DNA from 2 places in the Ruminococcus hominis genome. Region 2 is predicted to be linked to the other one. Evidence: riboswitches for the same ligand, from Rfam matches in the RefSeq annotation. Region 2 holds a riboswitch; the other holds the start of a gene.
The links. A riboswitch is a leader RNA that binds a small molecule or an ion and turns the genes downstream of it on or off. The one in region 2 is predicted to bind thiamine pyrophosphate.

Region 1 (9,428 bases), 640 kb from region 2:
CGCTCCGGATACAAGCTCTGTTTTTCGTTCATAAGAAAGCTTAATGTTTCTCCCCTCTTTTTTTCAGAGGCTTCCATAATAGCTATGTCCAACATCTCCCGGCTCCAAAGATTTTGTTTACTCAAAAATTGCAATCGTTCAATCGCATCTTGCTCCACTAAAATCTCTGACCACTTTGCAAAATGTTCCAACATATAATCTTTATACTCATCTTTGTTTTTATCTGTCAAATCATACGGATATTCTAACCTGTTAAACACCATATCGACCAATACTTCTTGTTTATCCTGTGCTTTTGCCAAAACAAACAACTCATCATATTTTCGATAATCCATTTCCTTATTATAGAAACACTGTCGATAATTATTGCCCGTTCCATGATGTTGTGTAAACAAAATTCTTGCCGGTGTATTTTCCACCGCTTCCTCATAATGTTCCGGGAATACTAATCTTGCCTCTTTCCCTGCTTCTTCATATATAAAAGTAACATCTATCCGCTGCCACAAATCTCCAAGAATCTCTTTTACACAAGATTTCTCTCCCCGCTTCATATGCACTTTCAATCCACTCAATTTGCCACATCCGGTAAATGCTCCACTGCCTATACTCATTAATGTATTGGAAAATTCCAGATATCGCAATTCCTTACAGCCATAAAAGATATAATTACCGATTTCTTCAACAGTCTCTGGAAAGATAACTTTCTCCACATCTACTCCCGCAAGCAATTTATTATTTTCTTCCAGCAGAAGACCGTCTTCACTTTCATACGTAAGCACATCCTCATCTTCCTGTGATTTTCTCGCCGAAAATGTGTATGCAGCTACTTTTTTTACCGGATATCCGTCAATTTGTGCCGGAAGCGTTACGCAGGAATCCACGCCATAGCAACGGACAATTTCTATATAATCTTTTTGAATTCGATACTCTATTTTCATACTTTTACACCCTCGAAATTTTTCACTTTTCTTATTATAGCATAAAATTTTTTTCTTTTTCTGCACTTTTATCTGTACGATTTTATTTTGCGTTGACAAATAAATATCCTCGCGTTACAATTCGGTTGGTATATGGAAAAAAATTACTGTTCACATGGCATTTTATAAACAGTAATTAAAAGAATTTTCTTTTGAATTCTTATAGGTAACATAAGCAAATTTCAGGAGGATTCATATGAATATAAGTAAGCTAAAACACTTTACTTTACTGACTGTCAGCACACTCATTATGGCAGTTGGAACTTATTTTTTCAAATTTACAAACAATTTTACTTTTGGTGGTATCACCGGTCTTGCCGTACTGGTTGCCAAAACCGGGAAAATATCCGCCAGTGATTTTTCATTTATCATGAATATGCTGTTGCTGTTACTTGGATTTTTTGTACTGGGTAAAAAATTTGCAGCAAAAACTGCCTACTGCAGTATTCTGCTTTCTGTTGCACTTTCTGTCTTAGAACGTGTCTGTCCAATGACCCATCCTCTGACAGACCAGACGATGTTAGAACTTTGCTTTGCAATCGCACTCCCTGCACTTGGCTCTGCCATTCTTTTTAATATCGGCTCATCAAGTGGCGGGACGGATATCATTGCTATGATTATTAAAAAATACAGCAGTTTCGATATCGGAAAAGCATTGCTCGTATCCGACATTCTGATCACAGTTGCCGGATGCTTTGTATTTGACATCAAAACCGGACTGTACTCCTTCCTCGGACTTGCCGTTCGTTCTTTCATGATCGACAACTTTATTGAAAGCTTTAATCTTTCGAAATATTTTAATGTTGTATGCGATGATCCACAACCTATTTGTGATTTCATTGTAAATGAGCTAAACCGCAGCGCAACTGTTGTAGATGCCCAGGGTGCATTTACCGGAAATGAAAAATATATTATCTTCACTGCACTCAACCGCCCTCAGGCAATTAAACTTCGTAACTATATCAAGGAGAATCAGCCAACAGCCTTTATCTTGATATCGAATACAAGCGAGATTATTGGTAAGGGATTTCATAGTGTGTAAAGTAAAAAGAGAACCAGCCCGACTCAACTTAAATTTTGAGTCGGGCTGGTTCTCTTTTAAGATAGGCGTTCTCTTCTGCCTGCTCAAAAGGCAGCATACCTTCCTCCGTATAGAACTTCAAAGTACTGTAGCGTACTGCCGTAAGCCGCACAAGTTCTCCGATTGTCACATATTCCGCCTGTTCTATTACTTCCATACTTCTCTGTCTTGACATCTGCTCACCTTTTCCACTATTCACATACTTGTTATGTCAATACCCTTTTCTTACTACCAGTATGCCGGTACCAGATTAACTCCCTGAATCGGTACTTTATACGCCGTTTTTGTCATTGGGAATATGCGATAATATATATTTCCTATTTTCAGCAATGTCTCACTGCCTATTCTTATTTCTTCTACTGTAAATCCTTTTTTATCCAGATATTCTACTGCCGCAGCCCTTCTATCTGCTACATTTGTCCCCCAAATAACCATATCTATAAATACAGATTTCCTTCTATCAAGATAAGGGAACGCAAGATTTACACCTTCTAAATATGGATTCTTGAACAACTTACTCTTTGTCTTTATAAAACGATTCATAACTCCTTCGAAAATACTGTGGAACTCTGCTTCCCATAGTGTACGATACTGCTCATCCTGCGTGGCAGCCTCTGTCATACGCTCTTCTACACGACTCTGCTCTGATACAGAAAACAAATCATGAATACAACCACTCTCACGAAGAAGCCATAATAAGACTGCATATTCCAAACTAATTGGACCATCCTCTAAAATCTCTGCACGAAGGCCTTCTTTTATTCTAACATAACTTATCTCATCACTAAGATATGCCTTCAGTTCAACACCTGATGTATCATAATCCATATCACATCCCAGAAGATCCGGAACTTCCTTTAAAAGTTCTTCTGCTTTCAGAGCATTTACCACTTCTTGCTCAATCTGAGATGTTTCTTTTTTCTTCAAAGTCTTTGCTATCTGCACTGCTTTCTGTAATGCTGCAGAAAATTCTGAAAATGAATTTATATCTCTCCCAAACTCTGTTTCCAACACCTGTGCCGCAGCAACCGCACGCAGCACCGCATTTTTTGCCACGCTTGGATGAAGGCTCTCCTGTCCGTTTAACGCAAGTAACGCATATTGCTGAGATAATATAAGCTCTTTCATAACATTCTTCCTCTCTTTCAATTTATCTGCGAAATCTATATTCCACTTACTACTTAGAATATATAATATAATATATTAATTTTCAAATTGTTACTGTTCACTCAAAGTTTCCATTTTTTAAGATTCCCCTTGCAATTTCATACATATAGATGCATAATATCACTAGACAACAATTTTATATTGTCACTGGGGAGCTGGCGAAAGCCGGCTGAGAGGAAACGTAATTCCGTTTCGACCCACTTAAACCTGATTTGGATAATGCCAACGGAGGGAATGTATACCATGTAATTGATTGAGATGCCCTCGCATCTCATTTCTTTTATTTCGGACAGCTGGTAGGATCTTCACTTCAGGTGAGGATCCTTTTTTCATCTCAATTTTTTCAAAATGACAAACGCATTTCCGAAGAAAAAGAAAAGGAGACTCAGATTATGAATGAAACAAATAAAACAAAAAAATTAGCACTTGCCGGAGTTCTTACTGCTCTTGCAGTTGTAGGAAGTTTTTTGAGCGTTCCCGTTGCCGGAAGTAAATGTGCTCCGGTTCAGCATATGGTCAATATTCTTGCAGCTGTTACACTTGGCCCTGGTTGGGGAGTTGGCATTGCTTTCTGTGCAAGCCTGCTTCGTAATATACTTGGTCTTGGAAGCCTTATGGCATTCCCTGGAAGTATGGTCGGTGCATTGTGCTGTGGACTGGTTTACAAAAAATGTAAAGTCTTAAGCCTGACTTGTCTTGCTGAAGCTATCGGTACCGGTATTCTTGGTGGTATCGCAGCTTACCCGGTTGCCCGTTTCCTTATGGGTGCTGCACCTGCAGGACTGTTCGTTTATGTAATACCATTCCTTATTTCTACTGTGGCTGGAAGTATTCTTGCATTTATCCTGATTTCAATCCTTCAGAAAAGTGGAGTGATGTCACAGCTCACTACAGCATAATTTTTTTGTTTGACCCAAAAGCGATACATTGGGGACACCACCTTGTACCGCTATAAAAAAGCAAATCGCTTTATGATTTTGTATATCATCAGATTGCTCTGATGTAGGCGTTAGCAAAAATATTTCATATCCATAGAGAAATATTTTTTCTTATTTCTTCTATGCTCATTCACTGGACGTGTTGGTTTTTCGATGAACGATCTGTATCACTACAGACTTTCATCTTTCATGTACGCTGTCCGTATTTTGCTGACGTCATAAATATAATTTATTTTTTTATTAAAATGATTGGAGGCAAAATAACATGAGAAACTACACAACCCAGATGGATGCAGCCCGCAAAGGAATTGTCACTCCTGAAATCAAACTTGTTGCTGAAAAAGAACATATGGATGTTGATAAACTTATGACACTTGTTGCTGAGGGTAAGGTTGCCATTTGTGCAAATAAAAACCATACTTGCTTAAGTGCTGAGGGTGTCGGAAGTATGCTCCGCACAAAAATCAATGTCAATCTTGGTGTATCACGTGACTGTAAAGATTATGATGTAGAAATGCAAAAAGTAATGAGCGCGGTAAATTTAGGTGCCGAAGCAATCATGGATCTTTCAAGCCATGGAAATACTCAGCCTTTCCGCCGCAAACTGACAAGCGAATGTCCTGTTATGATTGGAACTGTTCCTGTTTATGACAGTGTTATCCACTATCAGCGTGACCTTGCAACACTTACAGCTCATGATTTTATCGATGTTATCCGTATGCATGCAGAAGATGGTGTTGATTTCGTCACACTTCACTGTGGAATTACAAGAAAAACAATCGAGCAGATTAAAAAACATAAAAGAAAAATGAATATCGTAAGCCGTGGCGGAAGCCTTGTATTTGCATGGATGAGTATGACAGGCGAAGAGAACCCATTCTATGAATACTATGATGAAATTCTTGATATCTGCGAAGAGTATGATGTAACAATTTCTCTTGGCGACGCCTGCCGTCCTGGATGTCTTGCAGATGCAACAGATGTATGCCAGATTGAAGAACTTGTTCGTTTGGGAGAACTTACAAAACGTGCCTGGGATCACAATGTACAGGTTATGGTAGAAGGTCCTGGACATGTGCCGCTTGATCAGGTTGCAGCCAATATGAAAGTACAGCAGAGCATCTGTATGGGAGCTCCTTTCTATGTACTTGGACCTCTTGTAACAGACATTGCTCCTGGTTATGACCATATCACAGCTGCCATCGGTGGTGCCGTAGCTGCTATGAGTGGTGCTGCATTCCTCTGCTATGTAACTCCTGCTGAGCACCTTGCTCTTCCAAATGTAGAAGATACAAAACAGGGAATCATTGCTTCTAAGATTGCAGCTCATGCAGCCGATATTGCAAAAGGAATTCCTGGTGCACGTGATATTGATGACAAGATGGCCGATGCCCGTCGCGTTCTCGACTGGGATGCTCAGTACGCATGTGCTTTAGATCCTGAAACTGCCAAAGCGATCCGCGACAGCAGAAAACCGGAAGATGATCACAGTGACACTTGCAGCATGTGTGGAAAATTCTGCGCTGTCAGAAGTATGAACAAAGCACTTGCCGGAGAATATATTGATATATTGTAAAACTATTTGTTATTCAACAGTTTTTCAGGTTAAACCTTAAAAACTTCTAATTTTAATTAACTTTTTCGTGTTTGAACAAAAAACAGCTCATTTTGTACATAACAAGACAAAATGAGCTGTTTTTCTATATTATCAATTTATGATATTTTAAAGAATTCTTATTGTGGCTGTTTGCCGATATAAGCAAGGATTCCGCCATCTACATACAAGATATGTCCGTTTACGAAGTCAGATGCATCAGATGCCAGGAATACTGCCGGTCCCTGAAGGTCTTCCGGTGTTCCCCAACGAGCAGCCGGTGTTTTAGCAACGATGAACTGGTCAAATGGATGTCTGCTTCCGTCTGCCTGTCTCTCACGCAGTGGTGCTGTCTGTGGTGTTGCAATATATCCAGGTCCGATACCATTACACTGAATATTGTACTCACCATACTCAGAACAGATATTTCTTGTAAGCATTTTCAATCCACCCTTTGCTGCTGCATAAGCAGATACAGTCTCACGTCCAAGCTCACTCATCATAGAACAGATGTTGATAATTTTTCCGTGTCCTTTTTCTTTCATTCCCGGAATAACTGCTTTAGAAACGATGAATGGAGCATTCAAATCTACATCGATTACTTTTCTGAACTCATCAGCTTCCATTTCAAGCATTGGTTTTCTCATGATGATACCTGCATTATTTACAAGAATATCGATGATTCCAACTTCTTCGTTGATTTTAGCAACCATTGCCTGAACCTGTGCTTCATCTGTTACATCACATACATATCCATGTGCATCTACACCGATTTCTTTGTATGCAGCAATTCCTTTATCTACTTTTTCCTGACTAAGATCATTAAAGCAGATTGTTGCTCCTGCTTCTGCATAAGCAGATGCGATTCCAAATCCGATTCCATAAGATGCTCCTGTTACGAGTGCAATTTTACCTTCCAGTGAAAAATTAACCATGTTAAATTCCTCTCTTTCTTCTTATTTATAATTGGGTTTATATGTTAAGGATTATTATTTGTATATTAAATGCGTGAGCTTTTAAAGCCCTTCTGTTATTATCTCAAATCTTTATTCTCGATATTGTCCATATCGCCGTAGTCCTGATTTTCTCCGCACATTCCCCAGATAAATGTGTATGCTCTTGATCCACATCCTGAGTGAATTGACCAGCTTGGAGAGATAACAGCTTCTTCATTATGCATAATGATGTGTCTTGTCTCCTGCGGCTCTCCCATGTAGTGCATTACAAATGCATCATCTTCCATATCAAAGTACAAATAAACTTCCATACGTCTGTCATGTGTATGAGCTGGCATTGTGTTCCATACACTTCCCGGAAGAAGTTTTGTCATACCCATTGCAAGCTGGCAGCTATCCACCTGACCTGTCACGATATATTTGTTGATCACTCTGTGGTTAGAATCTTCAAGTGTTCCCATTTCCACTTTGTTCTCATCTTTTACAATCACAACACCCTCTTCAGGTTCTCCCTCAAGTTTGATATGTACTGTTGGGTAAGCAACGTGTGCCGGAGCACTGTTCAAATAAAATTTAGCCGGACATGAAGCATCTTTGCTTTCAAATGTAATATCTTTTGATCCACGTCCGATATACATTCCATCTCTTGCATTTACTTCGTAAACACGTCCATCAACTGTCACAATTCCGTCTCCACCAATGTTGATCAGTCCCATTTCTCTTCTCTGAAGGAAATATTCTGCTCTCAGTTCATCCCCTGCTGTCAGTGCAAGTTTCTCCTGAACCGGTACTGCTGCTCCTGTGATGATACGGTCAATGTGGCTGTAAACCAGATTGATCTTGTCTGCCTGGAACAGATTCTGAATTAAAAATTCCTCTCTCAATCTGTCTGTTGTGTAGTGTTTTACATCTCTTGGTGATGCTGCTGTTCTTACTTCCATGATAATCCTCCTGTTATTTTTTGTAATAGCTATTTGATTTGTCTAAACAATGAAGTTCTGCTTTTTTAATGAGTTTTTTCTCATCTCTTAACTATACTATACCATTCGCTTTATTCCTTTTCTTGTGAAATGTTGATGTAAATGTTGAATATTTTGAACATACCTCGTATAATCAAAATAAGAGTTCAAAATTTGCATGTTTTATAGACTCAATTTGTTCAAACATTGCAATATTATTCGTATATTTATTCAAAAGAAAAGGAGGTTTAACCCAATGAAAGCTTGTTCTACATGCAAAGAATCTATGAAAAATTGTATCGACACACATTCTTTTGCATTTGCTCACTTATATAGTGATGAAAAAATTATGGATATGCATATTCACAATTGTTATGAAATCTATTATTCGATCTCCGGTGGCAAACAATTTTTGATTGATAATTGTCTGTATGATATCCATCCCGGTGATATTTTTTTGATTAATCAATTTGAAAGCCATCATTTAACTCAGATTGATCAGGAAACTCATGAAAGAATTATTTTATCTATTGACCCGGATTACCTGACACAACTTTCTACCCCAAACACCGACCTAAACCATTGCTTCAGTTTTCGAGATACCCATATGCCTCACTGTGTCCATTTAACACCGGAAGAGCAGAATAGATTCATTTATTTTATTCATAAATTTCAATCAAACGAAGGAATTGGTGAAGATTTATTAGATAAAGCAGTTTTTCTTGAATTGATGGTATTTTTAAATCAGACATTCCAAAACAGAGGTGCCGCTACTATAAAAAATGATGCTGAAAAATCAACATCCAAATATCATACGCAAGTGGATGAAATTCTTTCTTATATTAATTCTCATATAAAAGAACCTCTGACTTTAGAAGATTTGTCGGCACATTTTTATATGAGCAGTTCCTATATCTGTCGTATTTTTAAAGCAGCTACCGGAACGACGATCAATAAATACATCACTGCAAAACGACTGACCCTTTCAAAATCTCTGCTTAGTCAGGGATACAGTGTGACTGAAGCATGCGAGATGTGCGGATTTAATGACTATAGCAATTACTTAAAGGCATTTACAAAAGCAGTGGGCATATCTCCGAAGAAATATGCCCAGTTTAATTCATAATATTATGGGTGACTGGATAGTTACCCATAATTTTTTAATTATGCCACGCCAACCTCACGCTACTCACATGATGCTCCCCTGTCAGCCAGTCCACATCATTTGTGATCCAGTCCATAATCTCAAGCTGGCGTGTCTCCCATACAACTGCATTTGCATGAGCCTCGCTTGTTTCCTCTTCTTCCATCGTAATATCGATCTCATCATATCCAAAAATATATCCGCCGGCACTCCAGATACTAAAATTACTGTCCGGTCCCGGATCAATCGTATCCCCTCGCTGTGCAATCAGTGCATCGTGACGACGCTTATATTCTTCCTCGCAGCCATCATGAAGTTTTGTCATAAATACTCTGTGACGGATAAGTTCTTTCTTCTCACGAACGATTCCAAAGTTGTGATACATTAATCGCATGTCTTCCCCCGGTGTCGATATCCATGTAAATGTATCATCGAGCTTTGACACAATCTCCCGTATCTCGTCATCGACACAATACGCTGCGCCATCCTGCCACTCTCCATATACAAACATCAAGTTTTCTGCATTCCAGATACTAAAGTTCCCCACTTTATTCTTATCTAGCCATGCTGTCAAATCAGGCCAGATTTCTCCTAGTTTCTTCTTGAACTCAT
Region 2 (9,428 bases):
AAGAAGTAAACATTGATATGCTTGTTATGGATGATGGTTGGTTTGGAAAACGTGATGATGACAACAGCGGACTGGGTGACTGGTTTGTGAATGAAAAGAAACTTGGCGGTACACTTGGAAATCTGATTGAGAGAATCAATGATCTTGGTGTGAAGTTTGGTATCTGGATCGAGCCGGAGATGGTTTCAGAAGACAGTGAGCTCTATCGAAAACATCCGGATTGGGCATTGACGATTCCGGGAAGAAGGCCGGTCAGAAGCAGAAATCAGCTCGTACTTGATTTTTCAAGAAAAGAAGTTGTAGATGAAATTTATAGTCAGATTTGCAAGGTATTAGATCAGGGAAATATTGAATATGTAAAATGGGATATGAACCGAAGCTTGATGGACATCTATTCAGCGACTACGAAAGACCAGGGAAGAGTGTTACATGATTATGTGCTGGGACTTTATGATTTTCTGGAGCGTCTTGTACAGAGATATCCGAATCTTTTGATTGAAGGCTGCAGCGGCGGAGGGGGAAGATTTGATGCAGGGATGATGTATTATACTCCGCAAATCTGGTGCAGCGATAATACAGATGCAATTGACAGACTACAAATCCAGTATGGAACATCCTTTGGTTATCCGGTGTCAGTAGTTGGCTCTCATGTATCAGCTGTTCCGAATCATCAGACAGGAAGAAAAACTCCGCTTCATACAAGAGGAGTTGTGGCAATGTCCGGAACCTTTGGATATGAGCTGAATCTTATGAATCTTTCGGAAGAAGAGAAACAGGAGATCAGAGAACAGATTGCAGAATATAAAAGCTATGCGCCAATCATTCAGAACGGATTATATTATCGTTTATCTAATCCGACAGAGGAAGAAATCTGTGCATGGGAGTATGTTTATACTGATGAAAAAGAGCAGAGCAAAGTACTTTTAAATATAGTAATGCAGGCAATCCACGGAAATATGACAGTAAATTATGTTAAGCTTCAAGGACTTGAAGAAGCAGCCGTGTATCGGGAAGAGAAGAGTGGAAAAAGGTATACCGGCTCAGCACTTATGTATGGAGGTATGCCATTGCCTGTGGAATTGGGAGAATATCAGGCATATCAGTATTGTTTTGTGAGGGAATAAATATATCAAATTGTTGATAATGAAATAGAAAGTGATGAGAAATGTGAATAATATAGAAAAAATATTTACGCAGCGTATGGAAAAGCATCAGGATGAACTGCGCTGGCTTTACATGGAGTTGTATGGAAATGATGCAATGTATGCAGAACTTTGTAAGCAGATGTATGATTATTATTCAAAGCGTGGCACAGAATTAAAAAAGAGAGATGCTAAGAAAGAGAAGAATCCTGACTGGTTTAAAGAAAAAGAAATGCTTGGCATGATGTTATACATTGACAACTTTGCCGGCAATCTGAAAGGTGTAGAGAAAAAGTTACCATATTTAAAAGAGTGTAATGTAAATTGTATTCATCTTATGCCATTTTTAGATACTCCGAAAGGAAAATCAGATGGCGGATATGCAGTGGCAGATTTCAGGAAGGTGAGGCCGGATCTGGGAACGATGAAAGATCTGGCAAGATTGACAGAAAAATGTCATGAAAATGATATGAATGTGTGCATGGATTTTGTGATGAATCATACTTCAGAGGAACATGAGTGGGCAAAGCGTGCAAGAGCCGGTGAAGGGGAATATATGAGCCGGTATTTCTTCTATGATAACGGAGAGATTCCAGCAAGATATGAAGAAACGGTTCCACAGGTGTTCCCGACAACAGCACCTGGAAACTTTACATGGCTTCCGGAAATCGGTCATTATGTGCTTACGACATTTTATCCGTATCAATGGGATTTAAATTACCGCAATCCAAGAGTATTTAACGAGATGATGTATAATTTCCTTTTCCTTGCAAACCAAGGAATGGATATCATCCGAATTGATGCAGTTCCATATATCTGGAAAGAACTTGGAACAAGCTGTCGAAATCTGAAAGAAGTACATACAATTGTAAGAATGATGCGCATGATTGCGGAAATCGTCTGCCCGAGTGTGATACTGCTCGGTGAAGTTGTTATGGAGCCGGAAAAAGTGGTACCGTATTTTGGTACAGTCGAAAAACCGGAATGTCATATGTTATATAATGTTACAACAATGGCAACAACGTGGAACAGTATTGCAACAAGAGATATCCGGCTTTTGAAGAAGCAGATGGACATTGTAAGTCGTTTGCCGAAGCAATATACATTTTTAAATTATCTTCGTTGCCATGATGATATTGGCTGGGGACTTGATTTTGATACCATGAAGCAATGGGGAATGGAAGAGCCTTCTCATAAACGTTATCTGAATGATTATTTCACAGGAAAGATAGAAGGAAGTGTCAGCCGCGGAGAATTATATAATGACGATCCTGTAACACAAGATGCAAGATTTTGCGGAACGACAGCGTCTATGTGTGGAATTGAAGCAGCGGGATTTGAAGGCAACAAAGAGAAAATGCAGATAGCGATACAGGAAGATTTGATGTTGCATGCTTATATGTTGACACAGTCGGGAATTCCGATGCTTTATAGTGGAGATGAGTTAGGACAGGTAAATGATTATAGTTATAAAGAAAATCCTGAAAAAATATCTGATTCACGGTATCTCCACAGAGGTGCTTTTCAGTGGAAACTTGCGGACAAGAGGAAAGATCTTTCTACCGTACAGGGACAATTATTCCAGATGTTGAACCTCCTGGAACAGATTAGAAGACAAGAAAAAATCTTTTCTCAGGAAGCGGAAGTGTATACTTATGATGTTCACAATGACAGCATTTTAGGAATACTTAGAGAATATAAGGGCGAGCGTTTCATAGCACTGTTTAATTTCAGTGAGAGAGAGCAGACAGCGTGGATGCAGGAAGAAGGAATTTTCAGAAATCTGGTGAATGGTGAGATTATAGAAGTGAAAGATCCGGTTTTAAAGGGGTATGATTTTGTCTGGATGAAATAGACCAATGGGGACGGGGTTTAGTGGCTTTTTTGCTCGCAAAAAAGCCACTAAACCCCGTCCTGATCTGATTCCTGTCAAGTAGACAAGTTAAATAACTAAAATAAAGTGCTGATGAACGATCGTACGAAATGCGCGGTCGTTTTTCTATGCACACCATTTTTCTTTATATTTCTCAATTCGTTTGTTACGTGGAATTAAATATTCAACTGGTTGTCCGGTGGAAAGGGCTTCCGTTCTTATTTCTAGTGGGGTTTTACAATGATACCTATCCTGAGGTCGTTTCTCACTATAAAATTTAATGTAATCTGATATTGCAAATCTTAATGATGTCTCATCTGTTATCTCGTACATTTGATACATTTCCGTTTTTATAATCCCCCAAAACCCTTCCGTTGGACCATTATCTATACAATGCCCAACACGTGACATAGAATGTTCTATTTCATGTTCGTTGAGCTTTTTTTGAAACATTTTACTAGTGTATTGGAATCCTCTATCGCTATGAAAGAGTGGTCTTGCTTCAGGATTGGCAGCCAGTGCTTTATCAAAGGTTTTAAACACAAGCCTACTGTCATTTCGTATGCCAATTACATATGCAACCGGATATCTGTCATATAAATCAAGTATTGCGCTCAAATACAATTTTTTGTTTGTACCTGGAACTTTAAATTCAGTCACATCCGTAGTCCACTTTTTATTAGGAGCATCCGCATAAAAATCTCTGCCTAACTTATTTTCTGAAACAGATTCTGGTGTCGAGGGAGTATAGTTCTTCTTTTTCCTTCTAATTGCAGAATGAATTCCTAACTTTTTCATGATTCTATGTACTCGTTTAGGATTATAGCTTGTATGGTTGAAATGGTTAATCCATGAAGTCATTCTTCTATATCCTAAGATATGATTAAAGCATTCGTCATACTCCTTTATAAGTTCTGCCAATTTCATATTTTCTGCTTCTTGTTCAGGAATCTCGCGATGCAACCATTTATAGTAGGCAGATCTTGATATTTCAAGTTGCTTACACATCCAATTAATACTCCAGTTCTTTGTTTCATAAAAAAACTTTATTGCCATAAATTTTGAATCATAGCGGAGTTTTCCAAGCCTCACATCCTTTCGAAATCCTGTACTTTTTTTAATAATTCAGCCAACATATCCTTTTCTTGTAATTGTCTTTTTAGGCGAGCATTTTCTCTACGAAGGCGTTCTAATTCATCTACTTCTTCATCTGTTTTATGTTGTCCTCGCCTATCAGTTAATCCTTCTTCACCTTGTGTAATATACTTTCTTACCCAAGAATAGACCTGATTATAAGAAACACCATAAATACTTGCTGTTCCTTTATAATCGTGGTTGTGATTAATACAGTAATCCACGATTTTCTTACGTTCTTCAATGGTTGTTTTTTTTCTTGATTCTGCCATATAAACCTCCCGTTTAGGATTATAATCCCGAAGTTTTCTATTAGCATTATACAATAAAACCCATCGTCTAAGTGTTTCTTTTGAAGGAATTCCGTATCGAGCAGCAATCGTTCTTAAACTACCTTTTCCAGCAATATAATCTTCAACCGCCGAAATCTTATCAGATGATAAATAATTTCTGTTACCACTAGAAGGAAGAAATGCATCAACTCCATCCTGAAGATATCTTGGAATCCAATCAGTGATAATAGAATTGCCATTTTTGAAATGAATGCCATATTTATCACATAATTCCATTTCTGAAAGGTTTCCATATAAGTATTCTTCACATACTTTTATAATTATTTCTTTTGAATATTTAGACATAAAAAACCCCCTTAAGTAGATTTTGGTTATTTACCTTGTCTACTTAAGGGGAATCATACCATCCCCATTTGGCTCTCTTATGTAAACATAAAAAAATGTTGCATAATGAAACATGGCAGTGTATACTAAAAGAAAAAGCGGTGATTCTATGAAAACAAAATTTAGTGAGTATTTGACGAAATTACGTAAATCTCGGGGCTACACTCAGGTACAGACGGCAGAAAAACTGGGGGTTTCCAGATCGACTTATACCAATTATGAGAATGGAAACCGGACACCGGATTTTGAAGTACTGGAACGAATAAGTGAGGTGTTAGTCTGTTCCTTAGATGAATTATTTGGAAGAAAACCAATTTATGTTGCAAATTGTGACATGCTAAAGGAAGACAGCATTCTGTACAATGTGGCAGATATACAAGAGGAAAAACCGAAACTTGCAATAGGAGTACAGGACTTTCGTGATTTGCGTGAAAAACAGGCATATTATGTGGATAAAACACAGTTTATTGAACAGTTTTTAGAATCCTGGTATCAGATTACATTAATTACAAGACCGAGAAGATTCGGTAAGACACTTAATATGTCAATGCTGGCAGAATTTCTTGACTGTACAAAAGATTCTTCCGATTTATTTTATGGAACAAAGATTACAAAATCTGACCACTACAAGGAGCTGAATCGATATCCTGTTGTATTTTTGTCGTTCCTTAACGTGAAAGCGGGGGATGCAGAGTCTTTGTGTTATGCATTGCAAGATACTGTGCGCGCGGAGTATGAACGTTTTTATCAGATGGTTAATGATGGAAGGCTGTCAGAATTCCAGGTGAAAACATTTAATATGATTTATAACAGTTTATGTCAGGAAAGCATTGGAAAAGAAATAGAAAATCATCTGATTCGTTCAATTGTTGTTCTTTGTCAGGTACTGAGCACGTATTATGGGGAAAAAGTATTTTTGCTGTTAGATGAATATGATACTCCATTTATGTCTGCAAATTCCGAAGGATATTATGACGAAGTAAGAGCTATGCTGAATCGTTTTCTGGCAACATCCCTGAAAGGAAACGATTATCTTCAAAAGGCAATTCTGACAGGGATTCAGAGAATTGCGAAGGAAAATATATTTTCAGGGCTTAATAATTTAGTTGTCTGCACAGTGCAGGACGAAGATTATGATGACTGTTTTGGTTTTACAGAGCAAGAAGTAAAAGAGTTGCTTACTTATTGTAAAGCAGAATTTTCAGATGAGCTGAAAAAGATGTACGATGGATATCATTTTGGCAGTACGGATGTATATAATCCATGGTCAATATCGTGTTATGCGGCGAGAAGAAGGATGGATTCTTATTGGGTTAATACAAGCGAAAACAGTATTTTACGTAATGCACTTGAAGTACAGGGAAGGTCGTTTGAGAAAGAATATGAGACCTTGATCACAGAAGGCGAAGTAGAAGTGACAGTAGATTTTTCGATGGCTTATTATGAAAAAATGGACGAAGCAAATCTATGGGGACTTCTTGTAAATGCCGGGATTGTAACAATTACAAGAGAAATCGAAGAGGATTATTACAGACTCCGGGTTCCTAATCTGGAAGTGTGGAAAGTGTTCAAAGAATTAACAGCATGTCATCTGCAAATCGATGAGAGACAGATGGAAAAGATGTTAAATGCTCTTAAAAGAAAGGATATGGAACGGTTTGCAGAAGAGTATCAGAGAGTTCTTTTGGAATTGCCATCTTATCATGATCTGAAAGATGAGAATAGTTACCATATGATGACACTTGGGATGTGTGCATTTCTTAGAAAAGATTATGATATCAAAAGCAATCGGGAAACCGGGGAAGGCAGAAGTGATATCTGTCTTTATGCAAAACGTGACAGATATCCAAATCTAATTTTAGAATTTAAGTATACCAAAGATGAAAAAGACGATTTAGAAAAGCTTGCAGAAAAGGCACTGGAACAGATCAAAGAAAAACAATATGATGCAGAGATGACCGGAGAAGTGTGTTATATTGGACTGGCACATTGTGGAAAAAAATCTTGTATCAGATGGAGAGAAAACGGTTGACATCTCCCAGACAAGCTTTTATACTAAGCATGTGAAGAAAACACGGGGAGCTTGTGTACCAGGCTGAGAGGAAGTTGAGAACTTCGACCCATAACCTGATTTGGATAATGCCAACGTAGGAATGTATAAAGCAGTACTTTAGAGAGATACATTTGTTGGTATCTCTCTTTCTTTATAATCAGGCAAAATTGATAATTGAAGATTGAATAAGTTGAGATTGAACAAGAGTTCATGAAGGGGTGCACCACCACGGGTACATTTCTTTCATGAACTCTTTTTTCATTTCATAAGGAAAGGAGCAGTTATGATCACAGTAAATGGAAAACAGATTCAACTGGCATCTGAAATGAGTGTTGCAGATTATCTGGAACAGAATAATTATCAGATAAAAAGGATTGCGGTGGAATTGAATGAAGAGATTCTGCCAAAATATAGTTACTCGGATACAATGCTCAAAGACGGCGATCGTCTGGAGGTTGTGACATTTGTAGGAGGGGGCTGATATCAAATGGCATCTGAAAAAATATTAAGTAAAGAAGAAATTGAAGCGGCACTGAATGAACGACATTCACCGGAAAAGCAGAAATTATTGTCGCAAGGACAGGTGACAATAGCGGGACTGGGCGGATTGGGCTCGAATGTGGCTTATTCGCTTGCAAGAATCGGTGTAGGGCATTTACATTTGATAGATTTTGACGTCGTGGATATTACAAATTTGAACAGGCAGCAATATTTTATGGAGCATATAGGAATGCCAAAAACAGATGCATTGAAATCGTTGCTTTTGAAAATCAATCCTTATCTGGATATTCGCACGGATTGTGTGAAGGTGACGGAAGCGAATCTGAAAGAGCTGTTTGAGGATGCACAGATTGTCTGCGAGGCATTTGATAATCCAGAGGCAAAGGCGATGCTTGTAAATGGAATTCTGGAATATTTTCCGGAAAAGAAGCTTGTGTCAGCAACAGGAATGGCCGGTTATGAGAGTAGCAATACGATTTGTACGAAGAGAATGATGAAAAATTTTTACTTGTGTGGAGATCGTGTGACAGAGCCGACTTATGGAAACGGATTGATGGCTCCAAGGGTGGCAATCTGTGCGGGGCATGAGGCAAATATGATCACACGCCTACTTCTTGGAGAAGAGGATGTCTAAAAGGGCATCTTGGGATTAAAAAACAAGGTGATTATTCTAAAAAATCACAATATAACATAGAAAGAAGGACTTAAATCATGAATCAGAAGGATACATTTACACTTGGCGGAAAAGAATTTAATTCGCGTTTTATTTTAGGATCAGGAAAGTTTTCATTGGATCTTGTGAAAGCATGTGTAGAAAAAGCGGGGGCAGAGATTATCACGCTTGCCCTCCGTCGTGCTAATGAAGGTGGGCTTGCAAATATTCTGGATTATATTCCGGAAAATGTAACACTTCTTCCGAATACTTCCGGAGCAAGAAATGCAGAAGAGGCAGTTCGTATTGCAAGACTTTCCAGAGAAGTTGGATGTGGTAATTTTGTGAAAATTGAGGTTGTAAGAGATTCAAAATACCTTCTTCCAGATAATTACGAGACAATCAAAGCAACAGAAATCCTGGCAAAGGAAGGCTTTGTAGTTATGCCGTATATGTATCCTGATTTGAATGCAGCAAGAGATCTTGTCAATGCGGGAGCTGCGTGTATTATGCCTTTGGGAGCACCAATCGGTTCCAATAAAGGGCTTTGTACAAAAGATTTTATCCAGATTTTAATTGATGAGATTGACCTGCCAATTATTGTTGATGCAGGAATCGGACGTCCATCTCAGGCTTGCGAGGCAATGGAAATGGGAGCAGCTGCAGTTATGGCGAATACAGCAATTGCGACAGCAGGAAATGTTGCAGAGATGGCAGAGGCATTTAAGAAAGCAATTGAGGCCGGAAGAAGTGCATACCTTGCCGGACTTGGAAGAACACTGGAACGAGGTGCAAGTGCATCTTCACCACTGACAGGATTTTTGGAAGACTAGGGGGATGTGAAGATGGAAAATACACATATTAATGAAAGTATTTTAAGCGAAGAAATTCTGGAAGATCAGAAGAAAAACAGAATTGATCATATGACATATCTTCCGGGAATGGAAGACATTGGTTCGGAAATTATGGATCAGGTAATAAGTGCAATGGAGGAATATGATTACAGTAAATATACAGCGGCAGATGTAAAAAATGCGATTGCACATTCGGAGCGTACACCAGAAGATTTCAAGGCACTTTTATCTCCGGCAGCGTTACCATTTCTGGAAGAAATCGCACAGGCCGCACAGCTGGAAACAAGAAAACATTTTGGAAATAGTGTTTATATGTTTACTCCGATCTATATTGCAAATTATTGTGAGAATTATTGTATTTATTGTGGATTCAACTGTCACAACAAAATTAACCGTGCACAATTAAATGCACAGGAGATTGAAAAAGAAATGGCGGCGATCGCTGAAACCGGATTACAGGAAATTCTGATTCTTACGGGAGAAAGCCGTAGCAAATCTACAGTAGAATATATAGGTGAAGCCTGTAAGATTGCAAGAAAATA

Region 1: linked by a shared signal. The riboswitch ahead of thiW (energy coupling factor transporter S component ThiW) and the one ahead of thiS (sulfur carrier protein ThiS) in region 2 are both predicted to bind thiamine pyrophosphate.

Annotation. Positions count from the first base shown of each region.
Region 1 is NZ_JACOPE010000001.1:162,160-171,587, reverse strand. Features, by position in the region: gene H8S40_RS00690 (leucine-rich repeat domain-containing protein) at 1-938, opposite strand, end outside; gene H8S40_RS00685 (YitT family protein) at 1,174-2,019, shown strand; partial or broken gene H8S40_RS00680 (MerR family transcriptional regulator) at 2,087-2,233, opposite strand; gene H8S40_RS00675 (hypothetical protein) at 2,287-3,186, opposite strand; TPP riboswitch at 3,364-3,476, shown strand; gene thiW (energy coupling factor transporter S component ThiW) at 3,618-4,124, shown strand; gene thiC (phosphomethylpyrimidine synthase ThiC) at 4,429-5,739, shown strand; gene H8S40_RS00660 (gluconate 5-dehydrogenase) at 5,898-6,692, opposite strand; gene kduI (5-dehydro-4-deoxy-D-glucuronate isomerase) at 6,791-7,654, opposite strand; gene H8S40_RS00650 (helix-turn-helix transcriptional regulator) at 7,929-8,798, shown strand; gene H8S40_RS00645 (L-rhamnose mutarotase) at 8,833-9,428, opposite strand, start outside.
Region 2 is NZ_JACOPE010000001.1:799,874-809,301, forward strand. Features, by position in the region: gene H8S40_RS03510 (alpha-galactosidase) at 1-1,124, shown strand, start outside; gene H8S40_RS03515 (amylosucrase) at 1,159-2,997, shown strand; gene H8S40_RS03520 (IS3 family transposase) at 3,142-4,071, opposite strand; gene H8S40_RS03525 (helix-turn-helix domain-containing protein) at 4,104-4,787, opposite strand; gene H8S40_RS03530 (AAA family ATPase) at 4,936-6,858, shown strand; TPP riboswitch at 6,892-6,997, shown strand; gene thiS (sulfur carrier protein ThiS) at 7,163-7,360, shown strand; gene thiF (sulfur carrier protein ThiS adenylyltransferase ThiF) at 7,367-8,014, shown strand; gene H8S40_RS03545 (thiazole synthase) at 8,092-8,865, shown strand; gene thiH (2-iminoacetate synthase ThiH) at 8,878-9,428, shown strand, end outside.